DNA from 4 places in the Alkaliphilus crotonatoxidans genome. Region 4 is predicted to be linked to each of the others. Evidence: a T-box and tRNA genes for the amino acid it is inferred to sense, from the RefSeq annotation. Region 4 holds a T-box; the other regions hold tRNA genes.
What was found. The T-box of region 4 lies ahead of tyrS (tyrosine--tRNA ligase). A T-box ahead of a tRNA ligase gene usually reads a tRNA of that ligase, here a tRNA-Tyr.
Positions count from the first base shown of each region.

Region 1 (3,183 bases), on a different contig from region 4:
CGACCCGCACGAAAGGCGTAACGATTTGGGCACTGTCTCAACAATAGACCCGGTGAAATTGTAATACCAGTGAAGATGCTGGTTACCCGCGACAGGACGGAAAGACCCCGTGGAGCTTTACTGTAGCTTGACATTGGATTTTGGTACTACATGTACAGGATAGGTGGGAGACTTAGAAGCCAGAACGCCAGTTTTGGTGGAGTCATCCTTGGGATACCACTCTTGTAGTACTGAAGTTCTAACCATAGACCGTGAATCCGGTCTTGGGACACTGTCAGGTGGGCAGTTTGACTGGGGCGGTCGCCTCCTAAAAAGTAACGGAGGCGCCCAAAGGTTCCCTCAGCACGGTCGGAAATCGTGCGTAGAGTGCAAAGGCATAAGGGAGCTTGATTGCGAGACATACAGGTCGAGCAAGGACGAAAGTCGGGCTTAGTGATCCGGTGGTTCCGAGTGGAAGGGCCATCGCTCAACGGATAAAAGCTACCCCGGGGATAACAGGCTTATCTCCCCCAAGAGTCCACATCGACGGGGAGGTTTGGCACCTCGATGTCGGCTCATCACATCCTGGGGCTGTATTAGGTCCCAAGGGTTGGGCTGTTCGCCCATTAAAGTGGTACGCGAGCTGGGTTCAGAACGTCGTGAGACAGTTCGGTCCCTATCCGTCGCGGGCGTAGGAAATTTGAGAGGAGCTGTCCTTAGTACGAGAGGACCGGGATGGACATACCTCTGGTGTACCAGTTGTTCTGCCAAGGGCATCGCTGGGTAGCTATGTATGGCAGGGATAAGTGCTGAAGGCATCTAAGCACGAAGCCCCCCTCAAGATAAGATTTCCCATCCGAAAGGAGTAAGACCCCAGACAGACTATCTGGTTGATAGGTCGGAGGTGTAAGTGCAGTAATGTACTGAGCTGACCGATACTAATAGGTCGAGGGCTTGACCAAAAAATATATTCAGCTTACTTGACATTGTGTGGTTTTGAGGGAATATAAGCAGATGGCCGAAATTTATAATTTTGTGGCAGTCGCTTAGTTAAAAATTAAGTTGCTCATATCCTTAGGTTTATGATATACTAGATGAGCTAATTAATTTTCAACCTCAAAAATTTAATTAAAAAATGCCGTGACAATAGCGAAGGGGTCACACCTGTTCCCATCCCGAACACAGTAGTTAAGCCCTTCTGCGCTGATGGTACTTGGAGGGCAGCCTCCTGGGAGAGTAGGACGTTGCGGCATGAATGTTCCAGAGTAGCTCAATGGTGGAGCACCCGGCTGTTAACCGGTAGGTTGGAGGTTCGAGTCCTCTCTCTGGAGCCAAAGCATGGCCCCTTGGTCAAGCGGTTAAGACACCGCCCTTTCACGGCGGTAACAGGGGTTCGATTCCCCTAGGGGTCACCATCATTTAGATTTGAGAAATGAGAAGTTGGAAGTCAGAAAGAGATTTTATTGGGCGCATAGCTCAGCTGGGAGAGCACCTGCCTTACAAGCAGGGGGTCACAGGTTCGATCCCTGTTGTGCCCACCATATTTGAATTTGTAAACAACATGTATTATGGCCCGGTAGTTCAGTTGGTTAGAATGCCAGCCTGTCACGCTGGAGGTCGAGGGTTCGAGTCCCTTCCGGGTCGCCATATTAATTTAATATGCTGGTGTAGCTCAACTGGTAGAGCAGCTGACTTGTAATCAGCAGGTTGCGGGTTCGAGTCCCATCACCAGCTCCATAAGTGGAGGGATTCCCGAGTGGCCAAAGGGGGCAGACTGTAAATCTGTTGTCGACGACTTCGAAGGTTCGAATCCTTCTCCCTCCACCATTTAAAAATACATGCGGGTGTGGCGGAATTGGCAGACGCACTAGACTTAGGATCTAGCGGGCGACCGTGGGGGTTCAAGTCCCTCCACCCGCACCATAAAAGAAAAATCACTTCGATATATGCGGAAGTGGCTCAGTGGTAGAGCATCGCCTTGCCAAGGCGAGGGTCGCGGGTTCGAGTCCCGTCTTCCGCTCCATTAAATGTGACTCATTAGCTCAGCTGGTAGAGCACCTGACTCTTAATCAGGGTGTCCAGGGTTCGATCCCCTGATGGGTCACCATTTTATTTGCCCAGATAGCTCAGTCGGTAGAGCAGAGGACTGAAAATCCTCGTGTCGGTGGTTCGATTCCGCCTCTGGGCACCAATTTAAAAAGACGCCAACTATAGGCGTTTTTTATTTTTTTGAACTGTAATATTCTCAATAAAAAAATTATAAATTCATATGAACAAGAAAGGCATGGTTAAAATATACCATGCCTTGCCGGCCCAAGGGCGGCTTTTTTTTTATTATCGAATAAAACTTGATAAAAATGGAAATTACTCTAAATACAAAGGAATCATAATCCTTTAATCATAAAGGAAAGGAAGTTATAAAAATGCAAAAAATTGCAGAAGAAAGGTTAATTTCAATTGATTCAGCCTTAGAGATGACTCAGGCGGAAACCGAGGAAGGACATAGGAGCTATATCAATTCCCATTTTGTTACATTACTAAAGCTTTTGGGCCTTAATAAAAAGTTCATAAAGGCTAAAGGAAATAAACTGTGGGATGAAAACCACAGGGTATATCTGGACTTTTTAGGGGCCTATGGAGCCTTAAATCTTGGTCATAATCACGATGGAATTATTGAGAGTCTAAAGCAGGTAATGGAATTACCGAATTTATTACAAACCTCAATCAACGCCATTCCAGTGGCCTTGGCAAAAAATTTGGCTTTAATAGCGCCTGGTGATTTAAAGCATACTTTTTTTTGCAATAGTGGTGCTGAAGCTGTGGAAGGGGCTATTAAACTGGCTAAAATAGCTACGGGTAAAGCGAGAATAATCTATTGCAAAGGCTCCTTCCATGGAAAGTCGATGGGGGCCCTTTCAGTAACAGGAAGAGATAAATATAAAAAATTTTTTAATCCATTAATGCCAATGACTGAACAGGTTATCTATGGAGACCTTTCTAGCCTACAACAGGTAGTTGACAGGTATGATGATATTGCAGCCTTTATTATCGAACCAATCCAGGGAGAAGGAGGGGTAATCCTTCCTCCAAAGGGTTATTTGAAAGAAGCTGCTGACATTTTAAAGACTAAGGGAATTTTACTGATTATAGATGAAGTTCAAACAGGGTTAGGCAGAACTGGTTATTGGTTTGCCTGCCAACAGG
Region 1 covers NZ_BAAHXS010000004.1:217,232-220,414, reverse strand. The annotation lists rRNA gene ACYQ1I_RS03475 (23S ribosomal RNA) at 1-941, shown strand, start outside; rRNA gene rrf (5S ribosomal RNA) at 1,116-1,232, shown strand; tRNA gene ACYQ1I_RS03465 (tRNA-Asn) at 1,239-1,313, shown strand; tRNA gene ACYQ1I_RS03460 (tRNA-Glu) at 1,320-1,394, shown strand; tRNA gene ACYQ1I_RS03455 (tRNA-Val) at 1,445-1,520, shown strand; tRNA gene ACYQ1I_RS03450 (tRNA-Asp) at 1,550-1,626, shown strand; tRNA gene ACYQ1I_RS03445 (tRNA-Thr) at 1,641-1,716, shown strand; tRNA gene ACYQ1I_RS03440 (tRNA-Tyr) at 1,722-1,806, shown strand; tRNA gene ACYQ1I_RS03435 (tRNA-Leu) at 1,820-1,902, shown strand; tRNA gene ACYQ1I_RS03430 (tRNA-Gly) at 1,928-2,002, shown strand; tRNA gene ACYQ1I_RS03425 (tRNA-Lys) at 2,011-2,086, shown strand; tRNA gene ACYQ1I_RS03420 (tRNA-Phe) at 2,095-2,170, shown strand; gene ACYQ1I_RS03415 (aspartate aminotransferase family protein) at 2,403-3,183, shown strand, end outside.
Region 1: it encodes a tRNA-Tyr, which carries the amino acid that the T-box ahead of tyrS (tyrosine--tRNA ligase) is inferred to sense. The anticodon was not compared.

Region 2 (3,183 bases), on a different contig from region 4:
TTCCTCCTAATATCTACGCATTTCACCGCTACACTAGGAATTCCACTTTCCTCTCCTGCACTCAAGTCCTACAGTTTCAAAGGCTTACTACGGTTGAGCCGTAGCCTTTCACCCCTGACTTGTAAGACCGCCTACGCACCCTTTACGCCCAGTGATTCCGGATAACGCTTGCCCCCTACGTATTACCGCGGCTGCTGGCACGTAGTTAGCCGGGGCTTCCTCCCAAGGTACCGTCAAATTTCTTCCCTTAGGACAGAGCTTTACGACCCGAAGGCCTTCATCGCTCACGCGGCGTTGCTGCATCAGGCTTTCGCCCATTGTGCAATATTCCCCACTGCTGCCTCCCGTAGGAGTCTGGACCGTGTCTCAGTTCCAGTGTGGCCGATCACCCTCTCAGGTCGGCTACTGATCGTCGCCTTGGTGGGCCATTACCCCACCAACTAGCTAATCAGACGCGGGCCCATCCTGTACCGATAAATCTTTGACCTTAAAAAGATGCCTTTAAAAGGTATTATGAGGTATTAGCAACGGTTTCCCGTTGTTGTCCCTCAGTACAGGGCAGGTTGCCCACGCGTTACTCACCCGTCCGCCGCTAGCTTCCGCTCAACACTCAAAATTCAGTTCACTTTACAACATGTGTTGTCACTTAAATAACGCGTGAAGGACTCCATACTTCCGTCCTTGACGCTGGCTATTTAGACAAAATACTGAATTCTCAGTGTTGAGCGTCAGCCCGCTCGACTTGCATGTGTTAGGCACGCCGCCAGCGTTCATCCTGAGCCAGGATCAAACTCTTAATCAAAAAAATTTCTGGGTGTCATTTTAAAATGACTTTTATATGCTGGCTTAATATCTATACTGTTCAGTTTTCAAAGACCTGTAAATCCAAGGCCTTAGGCCCCTTCGCCCTCAAGTGGCGACTTTTATACTATATCACTTTTGACGTTTCTTGTCAAGTGATTTTAAAGATTTTTTTATCGCTTCTTTTATTTTATAAAAAGAAAGCGATTGATAAAGTTAATTATATAAATTTGGTTGCGGGGACAGGACTTGAACCTGTGACCTTCGGGTTATGAGCCCGACGAGCTACCAACTGCTCCACCCCGCGATATTACTGATATTGCTTTTCAAATGGTGACCCATCAGGGGATCGAACCCTGGACACCCTGATTAAGAGTCAGGTGCTCTACCAGCTGAGCTAATGAGTCACATTTAATGGAGCGGAAGACGGGACTCGAACCCGCGACCCTCGCCTTGGCAAGGCGATGCTCTACCACTGAGCCACTTCCGCATATATCGAAGTGATTTTTCTTTTATGGTGCGGGTGGAGGGACTTGAACCCCCACGGTCGCCCGCTAGATCCTAAGTCTAGTGCGTCTGCCAATTCCGCCACACCCGCATGTATTTTTAAATGGTGGAGGGAGAAGGATTCGAACCTTCGAAGTCGTCGACAACAGATTTACAGTCTGCCCCCTTTGGCCACTCGGGAATCCCTCCACTTATGGAGCTGGTGATGGGACTCGAACCCGCAACCTGCTGATTACAAGTCAGCTGCTCTACCAGTTGAGCTACACCAGCATATTAAATTAATATGGCGACCCGGAAGGGACTCGAACCCTCGACCTCCAGCGTGACAGGCTGGCATTCTAACCAACTGAACTACCGGGCCATAATACATGTTGTTTACAAATTCAAATATGGTGGGCACAACAGGGATCGAACCTGTGACCCCCTGCTTGTAAGGCAGGTGCTCTCCCAGCTGAGCTATGCGCCCAATAAAATCTCTTTCTGACTTCCAACTTCTCATTTCTCAAATCTAAATGATGGTGACCCCTAGGGGAATCGAACCCCTGTTACCGCCGTGAAAGGGCGGTGTCTTAACCGCTTGACCAAGGGGCCATGCTTTGGCTCCAGAGAGAGGACTCGAACCTCCAACCTACCGGTTAACAGCCGGGTGCTCCACCATTGAGCTACTCTGGAACATTCATGCCGCAACGTCCTACTCTCCCAGGAGGCTGCCCTCCAAGTACCATCAGCGCAGAAGGGCTTAACTACTGTGTTCGGGATGGGAACAGGTGTGACCCCTTCGCTATTGTCACGGCATTTTTTAATTAAATTTTTGAGGTTGAAAATTAATTAGCTCATCTAGTATATCATAAACCTAAGGATATGAGCAACTTAATTTTTAACTAAGCGACTGCCACAAAATTATAAATTTCGGCCATCTGCTTATATTCCCTCAAAACCACACAATGTCAAGTAAGCTGAATATATTTTTTGGTCAAGCCCTCGACCTATTAGTATCGGTCAGCTCAGTACATTACTGCACTTACACCTCCGACCTATCAACCAGATAGTCTGTCTGGGGTCTTACTCCTTTCGGATGGGAAATCTTATCTTGAGGGGGGCTTCGTGCTTAGATGCCTTCAGCACTTATCCCTGCCATACATAGCTACCCAGCGATGCCCTTGGCAGAACAACTGGTACACCAGAGGTATGTCCATCCCGGTCCTCTCGTACTAAGGACAGCTCCTCTCAAATTTCCTACGCCCGCGACGGATAGGGACCGAACTGTCTCACGACGTTCTGAACCCAGCTCGCGTACCACTTTAATGGGCGAACAGCCCAACCCTTGGGACCTAATACAGCCCCAGGATGTGATGAGCCGACATCGAGGTGCCAAACCTCCCCGTCGATGTGGACTCTTGGGGGAGATAAGCCTGTTATCCCCGGGGTAGCTTTTATCCGTTGAGCGATGGCCCTTCCACTCGGAACCACCGGATCACTAAGCCCGACTTTCGTCCTTGCTCGACCTGTATGTCTCGCAATCAAGCTCCCTTATGCCTTTGCACTCTACGCACGATTTCCGACCGTGCTGAGGGAACCTTTGGGCGCCTCCGTTACTTTTTAGGAGGCGACCGCCCCAGTCAAACTGCCCACCTGACAGTGTCCCAAGACCGGATTCACGGTCTATGGTTAGAACTTCAGTACTACAAGAGTGGTATCCCAAGGATGACTCCACCAAAACTGGCGTTCTGGCTTCTAAGTCTCCCACCTATCCTGTACATGTAGTACCAAAATCCAATGTCAAGCTACAGTAAAGCTCCACGGGGTCTTTCCGTCCTGTCGCGGGTAACCAGCATCTTCACTGGTATTACAATTTCACCGGGTCTATTGTTGAGA
Region 2 covers NZ_BAAHXS010000004.1:231,339-234,521, forward strand. The annotation lists rRNA gene ACYQ1I_RS03610 (16S ribosomal RNA) at 1-802, opposite strand, end outside; tRNA gene ACYQ1I_RS03615 (tRNA-Met) at 1,033-1,108, opposite strand; tRNA gene ACYQ1I_RS03620 (tRNA-Lys) at 1,133-1,208, opposite strand; tRNA gene ACYQ1I_RS03625 (tRNA-Gly) at 1,217-1,291, opposite strand; tRNA gene ACYQ1I_RS03630 (tRNA-Leu) at 1,317-1,399, opposite strand; tRNA gene ACYQ1I_RS03635 (tRNA-Tyr) at 1,413-1,497, opposite strand; tRNA gene ACYQ1I_RS03640 (tRNA-Thr) at 1,503-1,578, opposite strand; tRNA gene ACYQ1I_RS03645 (tRNA-Asp) at 1,593-1,669, opposite strand; tRNA gene ACYQ1I_RS03650 (tRNA-Val) at 1,699-1,774, opposite strand; tRNA gene ACYQ1I_RS03655 (tRNA-Glu) at 1,825-1,899, opposite strand; tRNA gene ACYQ1I_RS03660 (tRNA-Asn) at 1,906-1,980, opposite strand; rRNA gene rrf (5S ribosomal RNA) at 1,987-2,103, opposite strand; rRNA gene ACYQ1I_RS03670 (23S ribosomal RNA) at 2,278-3,183, opposite strand, start outside.
Region 2: it encodes a tRNA-Tyr, which carries the amino acid that the T-box ahead of tyrS (tyrosine--tRNA ligase) is inferred to sense. The anticodon was not compared.

Region 3 (3,183 bases), on a different contig from region 4:
GAGCTGTCCTTAGTACGAGAGGACCGGGATGGACATACCTCTGGTGTACCAGTTGTTCTGCCAAGGGCATCGCTGGGTAGCTATGTATGGCAGGGATAAGTGCTGAAGGCATCTAAGCACGAAGCCCCCCTCAAGATAAGATTTCCCATCCGAAAGGAGTAAGACCCCAGACAGACTATCTGGTTGATAGGTCGGAGGTGTAAGTGCAGTAATGTACTGAGCTGACCGATACTAATAGGTCGAGGGCTTGACCAAAAAAATATATTCAGCTTACTTGACATTGTGTGGTTTTGAGGGAATATAAGCAGATGGCCGAAATTTATAATTTCGTGGCAGTTGCTTAGTTAAAAATTAAGTTGCTCATATCCTTAGGTTTATGATATACTAGATGAGCTAATTAATTTTTAACCTCAAAAATTTAATTAAAAAAATGCCGTGACAATAGCGAAGGGGTCACACCTGTTCCCATCCCGAACACAGTAGTTAAGCCCTTCTGCGCTGATGGTACTTGGAGGGCAGCCTCCTGGGAGAGTAGGACGTTGCGGCATGAATGTTCCAGAGTAGCTCAATGGTGGAGCACCCGGCTGTTAACCGGTAGGTTGGAGGTTCGAGTCCTCTCTCTGGAGCCAAACGTGCCGAAGTGGCGGAACTGGCAGACGCACAGGACTTAAAATCCTGCGGTCCCTCAAGACCGTACCGGTTCGATTCCGGTCTTCGGCACCATTTTAAAAAAATATCGCGGGGTGGAGCAGTTGGCAGCTCGTCGGGCTCATAACCCGGAGGTCGCAGGTTCAAGTCCTGCCCCCGCAACCAACAAATATGGCGGCATAGCTCAGATGGCTAGAGCGTTCGGTTCATACCCGAAAGGTCACAGGTTCGATCCCCGTTGCCGCTACCAACTATATTTGGCCCCTTGGTCAAGCGGTTAAGACACCGCCCTTTCACGGCGGTAACAGGGGTTCGATTCCCCTAGGGGTCACCATTTTAAGAAATCAGAGGTCAAGTCAGTTTTGACCTCTAGGATATGGGCGCATAGCTCAGCTGGGAGAGCACCTGCCTTACAAGCAGGGGGTCACAGGTTCGATCCCTGTTGTGCCCACCATATTAGAATTTTCAAACAACATGCATTATGGCCCGGTAGTTCAGTTGGTTAGAATGCCAGCCTGTCACGCTGGAGGTCGAGGGTTCGAGCCCCTTCCGGGTCGCCATATTAATTTAATATGCTGGTGTAGCTCAACTGGTAGAGCAGCTGACTTGTAATCAGCAGGTTGCGGGTTCGAGTCCCATCACCAGCTCCATAAGTGGAGGGATTCCCGAGTGGCCAAAGGGGGCAGACTGTAAATCTGTTGTCGACGACTTCGAAGGTTCGAATCCTTCTCCCTCCACCATTTAAAAATACATGCGGGTGTGGCGGAATTGGCAGACGCACTAGACTTAGGATCTAGCGGGCGACCGTGGGGGTTCAAGTCCCTCCACCCGCACCATAAAAGAAAAATTATTTTAAGAAAATGCGGAAGTGGCTCAGTGGTAGAGCATCGCCTTGCCAAGGCGAGGGTCGCGGGTTCGAGTCCCGTCTTCCGCTCCAAATATGGTGGGTGTAGTCAAGCGGTTAAGACACAGGATTGTGGCTCCTGCATGCGTGGGTTCGAATCCCATCATCCACCCCATTAAATATATTGGGATATAGCCAAGTCGGTAAGGCAACGGACTTTGACTCCGTCATTCGCAGGTTCGAGTCCTGCTATCCCAGCCATTTGATCCATTAGCTCAGTCGGTAGAGCACCTGACTTTTAATCAGGGTGTCCCGCGTTCGAGTCGCGGATGGATCACCATTTTTACGGCGGCATAGCCAAGTGGTAAGGCAGAGGTCTGCAAAACCTTTATTCCCCAGTTCAAATCTGGGTGTCGCCTCCATGCGCCCATAGCTCAGCTGGATAGAGTGTCTGACTACGAATCAGAAGGTCGGGAGTTCGAATCTCTCTGGGCGCACCAGTTTAAAAATGCAAAAAATCAAGGTGATCACCTTGATTTTTTCATATCATTTAATTTTAAAAGTTATCAATCCTAATTCATCAGGTCTTTACAAAGGACAATCTTGAATATTGAAGCTGCAACTGAATTAATAGCGCCTTTAAATAAAAGGAAGGATTTTTTGATAATAAATAGGTTATAATAAATATTATTCAGTTAGTTCTTGTTAGGAAAAAAGTGTTTACAATTGATTAAATTTGTCGTATAATAATACTTGTCGCTACAGAGAAACGGCACATCAAATGATTGGGAACTAAAATTTCTATGGCGTATCAAATTAATATTCCAGAGTAGCTCAATGGTGGAGCACCCGGCTGTTAACCGGTAGGTTGGAGGTTCGAGTCCTCTCTCTGGAGCCAAATATGCCGAAGTGGCGGAACTGGCAGACGCACAGGACTTAAAATCCTGCGGTCCCTCAAGACCGTACCGGTTCGATTCCGGTCTTCGGCACCATCCAAGCTGGTGTAGCTCAATTGGCAGAGCAGCTGATTTGTAATCAGCAGGTTGCGGGTTCGAGTCCCATCACCAGCTCCAACTATGTAATGCGGGTGTAGTTCAGTGGTAGAACTTCAGCCTTCCAAGCTGACCGCGAGGGTTCGATTCCCTTCACCCGCTCCAATTTAAACGCTATAAATTTGGAGAGGTGTCCGAGTGGTTTAAGGAGCTGGTCTTGAAAACCAGTGACTCCGCAAGGGGCCGTGGGTTCGAATCCCACCCTCTCCGCCAGCATTAAATTTAAATTGGAGAAGTACTCAAGTAGGCTGAAGAGGACGGTTTGCTAAACCGTTAGGTCGTGTAAGCGGCGCGCGGGTTCGAATCCCGCCTTCTCCGCCAGCCAGGTAACAATATTAAATTGTGGGCTTATAGCTCAGCAGGTTAGAGCGCACGCCTGATAAGCGTGAGGTCGGTAGTTCGAGTCTACTTAAGCCCACCATTTTTTATGCCCAGATAGCTCAGTCGGTAGAGCAGGGGACTGAAAATCCCCGTGTCGGTGGTTCGATTCCGCCTCTGGGCACCAGTTTATTCAGTAAAAAACCACTTAATAATCATTATTAAGTGGTTTTTTTATTGTGTATTTATATTGCTTCCCCCTAGGACGGAGTACTAGCCTTGATTATTTAATATTCCCCTGATGAGATGATTGATAAATTC
Region 3 covers NZ_BAAHXS010000005.1:155,790-158,972, reverse strand. The annotation lists rRNA gene ACYQ1I_RS12050 (23S ribosomal RNA) at 1-255, shown strand, start outside; rRNA gene rrf (5S ribosomal RNA) at 432-548, shown strand; tRNA gene ACYQ1I_RS12040 (tRNA-Asn) at 555-629, shown strand; tRNA gene ACYQ1I_RS12035 (tRNA-Leu) at 635-723, shown strand; tRNA gene ACYQ1I_RS12030 (tRNA-Met) at 738-813, shown strand; tRNA gene ACYQ1I_RS12025 (tRNA-Met) at 822-898, shown strand; tRNA gene ACYQ1I_RS12020 (tRNA-Glu) at 908-982, shown strand; tRNA gene ACYQ1I_RS12015 (tRNA-Val) at 1,027-1,102, shown strand; tRNA gene ACYQ1I_RS12010 (tRNA-Asp) at 1,132-1,208, shown strand; tRNA gene ACYQ1I_RS12005 (tRNA-Thr) at 1,223-1,298, shown strand; tRNA gene ACYQ1I_RS12000 (tRNA-Tyr) at 1,304-1,388, shown strand; tRNA gene ACYQ1I_RS11995 (tRNA-Leu) at 1,402-1,484, shown strand; tRNA gene ACYQ1I_RS11990 (tRNA-Gly) at 1,511-1,585, shown strand; tRNA gene ACYQ1I_RS11985 (tRNA-His) at 1,592-1,667, shown strand; tRNA gene ACYQ1I_RS11980 (tRNA-Gln) at 1,678-1,753, shown strand; tRNA gene ACYQ1I_RS11975 (tRNA-Lys) at 1,757-1,832, shown strand; tRNA gene ACYQ1I_RS11970 (tRNA-Cys) at 1,840-1,914, shown strand; tRNA gene ACYQ1I_RS11965 (tRNA-Arg) at 1,916-1,992, shown strand; tRNA gene ACYQ1I_RS11960 (tRNA-Asn) at 2,316-2,390, shown strand; tRNA gene ACYQ1I_RS11955 (tRNA-Leu) at 2,396-2,484, shown strand; tRNA gene ACYQ1I_RS11950 (tRNA-Thr) at 2,490-2,565, shown strand; tRNA gene ACYQ1I_RS11945 (tRNA-Gly) at 2,576-2,649, shown strand; tRNA gene ACYQ1I_RS11940 (tRNA-Ser) at 2,669-2,757, shown strand; tRNA gene ACYQ1I_RS11935 (tRNA-Ser) at 2,774-2,865, shown strand; tRNA gene ACYQ1I_RS11930 (tRNA-Ile) at 2,889-2,965, shown strand; tRNA gene ACYQ1I_RS11925 (tRNA-Phe) at 2,974-3,049, shown strand; gene ACYQ1I_RS11920 (ribonuclease H-like domain-containing protein) at 3,136-3,183, opposite strand, start outside.
Region 3: it encodes a tRNA-Tyr, which carries the amino acid that the T-box ahead of tyrS (tyrosine--tRNA ligase) is inferred to sense. The anticodon was not compared.

Region 4 (3,183 bases):
TAGGTTTTCAGACACGCCCTAATATAAATATTCAATACTTTATTGTCGTAAATTAATTCCCCAATAAAATTAGGAGGCAGATCATATTTATGTCTACCTCCTGGTTTGAAAAAAACATTCATTTACTGATATTCATTTACTGAGAGTACACGACCAATATAAAGTTGGTCTATTATGACATTACCATATTTGCTTCCATCACCTTTGGGAATATTAAAATACTCTTCATTATAGCTGATTCCATTGGTAGAGCCCTGGCTGGACCAATATTTTAAGCCTACAATCTTTCCGTTATCCCGTATCCAATTGATAAAAATAACAGTGTGGCCCGTATGGTTCTCTCTGCTAAAGTCAATGATATCACCTGCTTTAACCTCTTCTAAATTGGTAACAACTTTACCTAACCCATATTTTTCAATTACACGGGCCGCATTGTTTTGAGCCTTATTGCCATTGGCTACAAACCACCCAAGGGCAAAATCATAAAGTTCATTCCATGTCATGCCGTTAAAATCATCCTTTGGCAAGCCTAATTTTTCATTTCGATTCATCATGGCCTTGAAGAATACCTCGAAGGTAATTCCCACACAATGGCTGGCTTTGCTGCCGTTGGGATGGGCCTTTAAAAGTAATTGATCCTGATAATACAGGTTGGTTGTCACCCCATTATAATTTGCATAGTCATTATTCAATAGATAAGGATAATTGCCAGAAGAATAGGTTTTAATAACATCTAATATGTAGGAATTTAAATCCTGTTTTAAGAGCTTATCCCTTTCTACCTCACCACGATTTACTGGCTCCACTGCTTTAGGCGGTATTTCCTTTTCAGGTGCTTTGTTTCCACTATCTGTTGACGGCGGTACCTGAATATCTTCCTTTCCCTGAAGATCTTTTTCAGAATCCTTCTTTTCTTCCTCCTCTTTATTTTCCTCAAGGTCTTCTTCCTCTTCCCCAAGGTCTGATGCTTCTTCTTCCTCTTGTTCAGGATTTTCTTCAGCAGTTTCAAATTTACCATTTTGAAATTGATTTTGTTCTATGTAGCCTACTTCATCCATCTCTAGTAGATAACTGGCCGCCATAGGCTTTTCCAGGAACTGATGGTGCATACCATAAACTGCTATAGCTGATCCCAGCAGTGTACCACATATCGGTATCATCCATTTAAGATGCTTATTGATATTCATTTTTCCATTCCTTTCACTGCTTTTTAATGGTTCCAATCAACAAATCCCTAGCCCTATTATACAAAATTCAGAGGATGGTTTACATAAGAAATAATTAGTAACCTTAGATATAATTACCACCAATGAATAAAAAGCATACAAATAAGATAACATAAGAATAATTTTATATATTTCCCTTGAATTTGGTATCATGATATGGTAAGCTATGTTAAATATAAAATATATGGCAATGAAGGGTTTTAGTAGTCCCCATGGTTACAAATTAGAGAGTAGATCGGCTGGTGAAAGATCTATAGCACATGAAGGGATGAATTACAGCCTGGAGCTTCGAGGTGAAAAGCCTCGACGGTTTCCCATCCGTTATGATGGGCTAGAGGCATTTATTTAAACAATGCGAATTAAGGTGGTACCACGGGTCTTTCTCGTCCTTTTTGGAGAGAAGGGCCCTTTTTTTATAATCTAGTTGGAAAGTGCTCCTTAAAATTAAAAGAGACTTTCCCCAAACGCTATAGGAGGTTGAGTCAATGGAAAATGTATTTGATATTTTAAAGGAAAGAGGCTTTATTCAGCAAACCACCCATGAGGAAGAAATCAAAGACCTTTTGGGAAAAGGGCCTGTCACCTTTTATATTGGCTTTGATCCCACTGCCGACAGCCTGCATGTAGGACATTTTCTTCAGGTAGTTGCCATGGCCCACTTACAAAGGGCAGGACATAAACCGATCTTTTTAATTGGCGGCGGTACAGCCATGGTGGGTGACCCGTCGGGCCGAACCGATATGAGAAAAATGCTAACCCCTGAAGAAATACAGCATAATGGGCAATGTTTTGTGGAGCAAACCAGTAACTTTTTGGACTTTTCAGAGGGTAAGGCGGTTTTAGCCAATAATGCTGATTGGCTGTCAGGCTTAAATTATGTTTCCTTTTTACGAGAAATTGGAAGGCACTTTTCCGTTAACCGTATGCTGACTGCTGAATGCTTTAAAAGCAGAATGGAAAAGGGGCTGTCCTTCCTGGAATTTAACTATATGATTATGCAGGCCTACGATTTCCTGGAGCTTCATAGAAGATACGGCTGCCGCCTGCAATTGGGCGGCGACGACCAATGGTCAAACATTATTGCGGGGGCTGACTTAATCAGGCGAGTAGAGGGTGAAGCTGCCTATGGTATGACCTTTACCCTTCTAACCACCAGTGAAGGCAAAAAAATGGGTAAAACCCAATCCGGGGCCATTTGGCTAAATCCAGAAAAAACATCGCCCTTTGAATTCTACCAATACTGGAGAAATGTAGACGACAGGGATGTTGAACGGTGTTTGGCCCTGTTGACCTTTATTCCAATGGACGAGGTTCGCCGCCTAAGTGCTTTGGAAGGGGCAGAAATTAATCAAGCCAAAGAAATTCTAGCCTTTGAGGTCACTAAACTGGTACACGGAGAAGAAGAAGCCACCAAGGCCCAGGAGGCAGCCAGAGGTTTATTTGGAAGGGGTTCTCTGGGAGGCTCTGTACCCACCACTGAAATTTCCTCCGCCGAATTTTCTGAAGGAATAGATATTTTAAACCTGTTAATCAAAACAGGTCTGGCCTCCTCCCGGGGAGAAGGCCGAAGGCTCATTCAGCAGGGTGGCCTCACCATAGATGATGAAAAGATAGATGATTTTAATTTGGTTTTAGGATTAAAGGACTTTAAGGATGGCTCAATAATGCTTAAAAAGGGGAAAAAGGGCTACCATCAGGTAAAGCTAGTCTAGATTTTATATTATAAAGAAACCACAGCAAAAAAGATATTCTGCTGTGGTTTTTTGTAAAAAAATTATTGATTCCCATGTATACCTTTTAATTGATTGTTTTTATCTATTGTAATTGCTTCCCCATAGGCCGCCACGGTGAAAATTCGCTCTGCTTCCTCAAGGGCTATACCCTTAATTTCCATTTTTTTTGGGTCTACCTCACCTTGAGCCTGCTGATACAGTTCGTAGAGGTAGTGAATGGCCTG
Region 4 covers NZ_BAAHXS010000006.1:413,015-416,197, reverse strand. The annotation lists gene ACYQ1I_RS14015 (hypothetical protein) at 123-1,223, opposite strand; T-box leader at 1,408-1,620, shown strand; gene tyrS (tyrosine--tRNA ligase) at 1,712-2,938, shown strand; gene ACYQ1I_RS14005 (DUF362 domain-containing protein) at 3,001-3,183, opposite strand, start outside.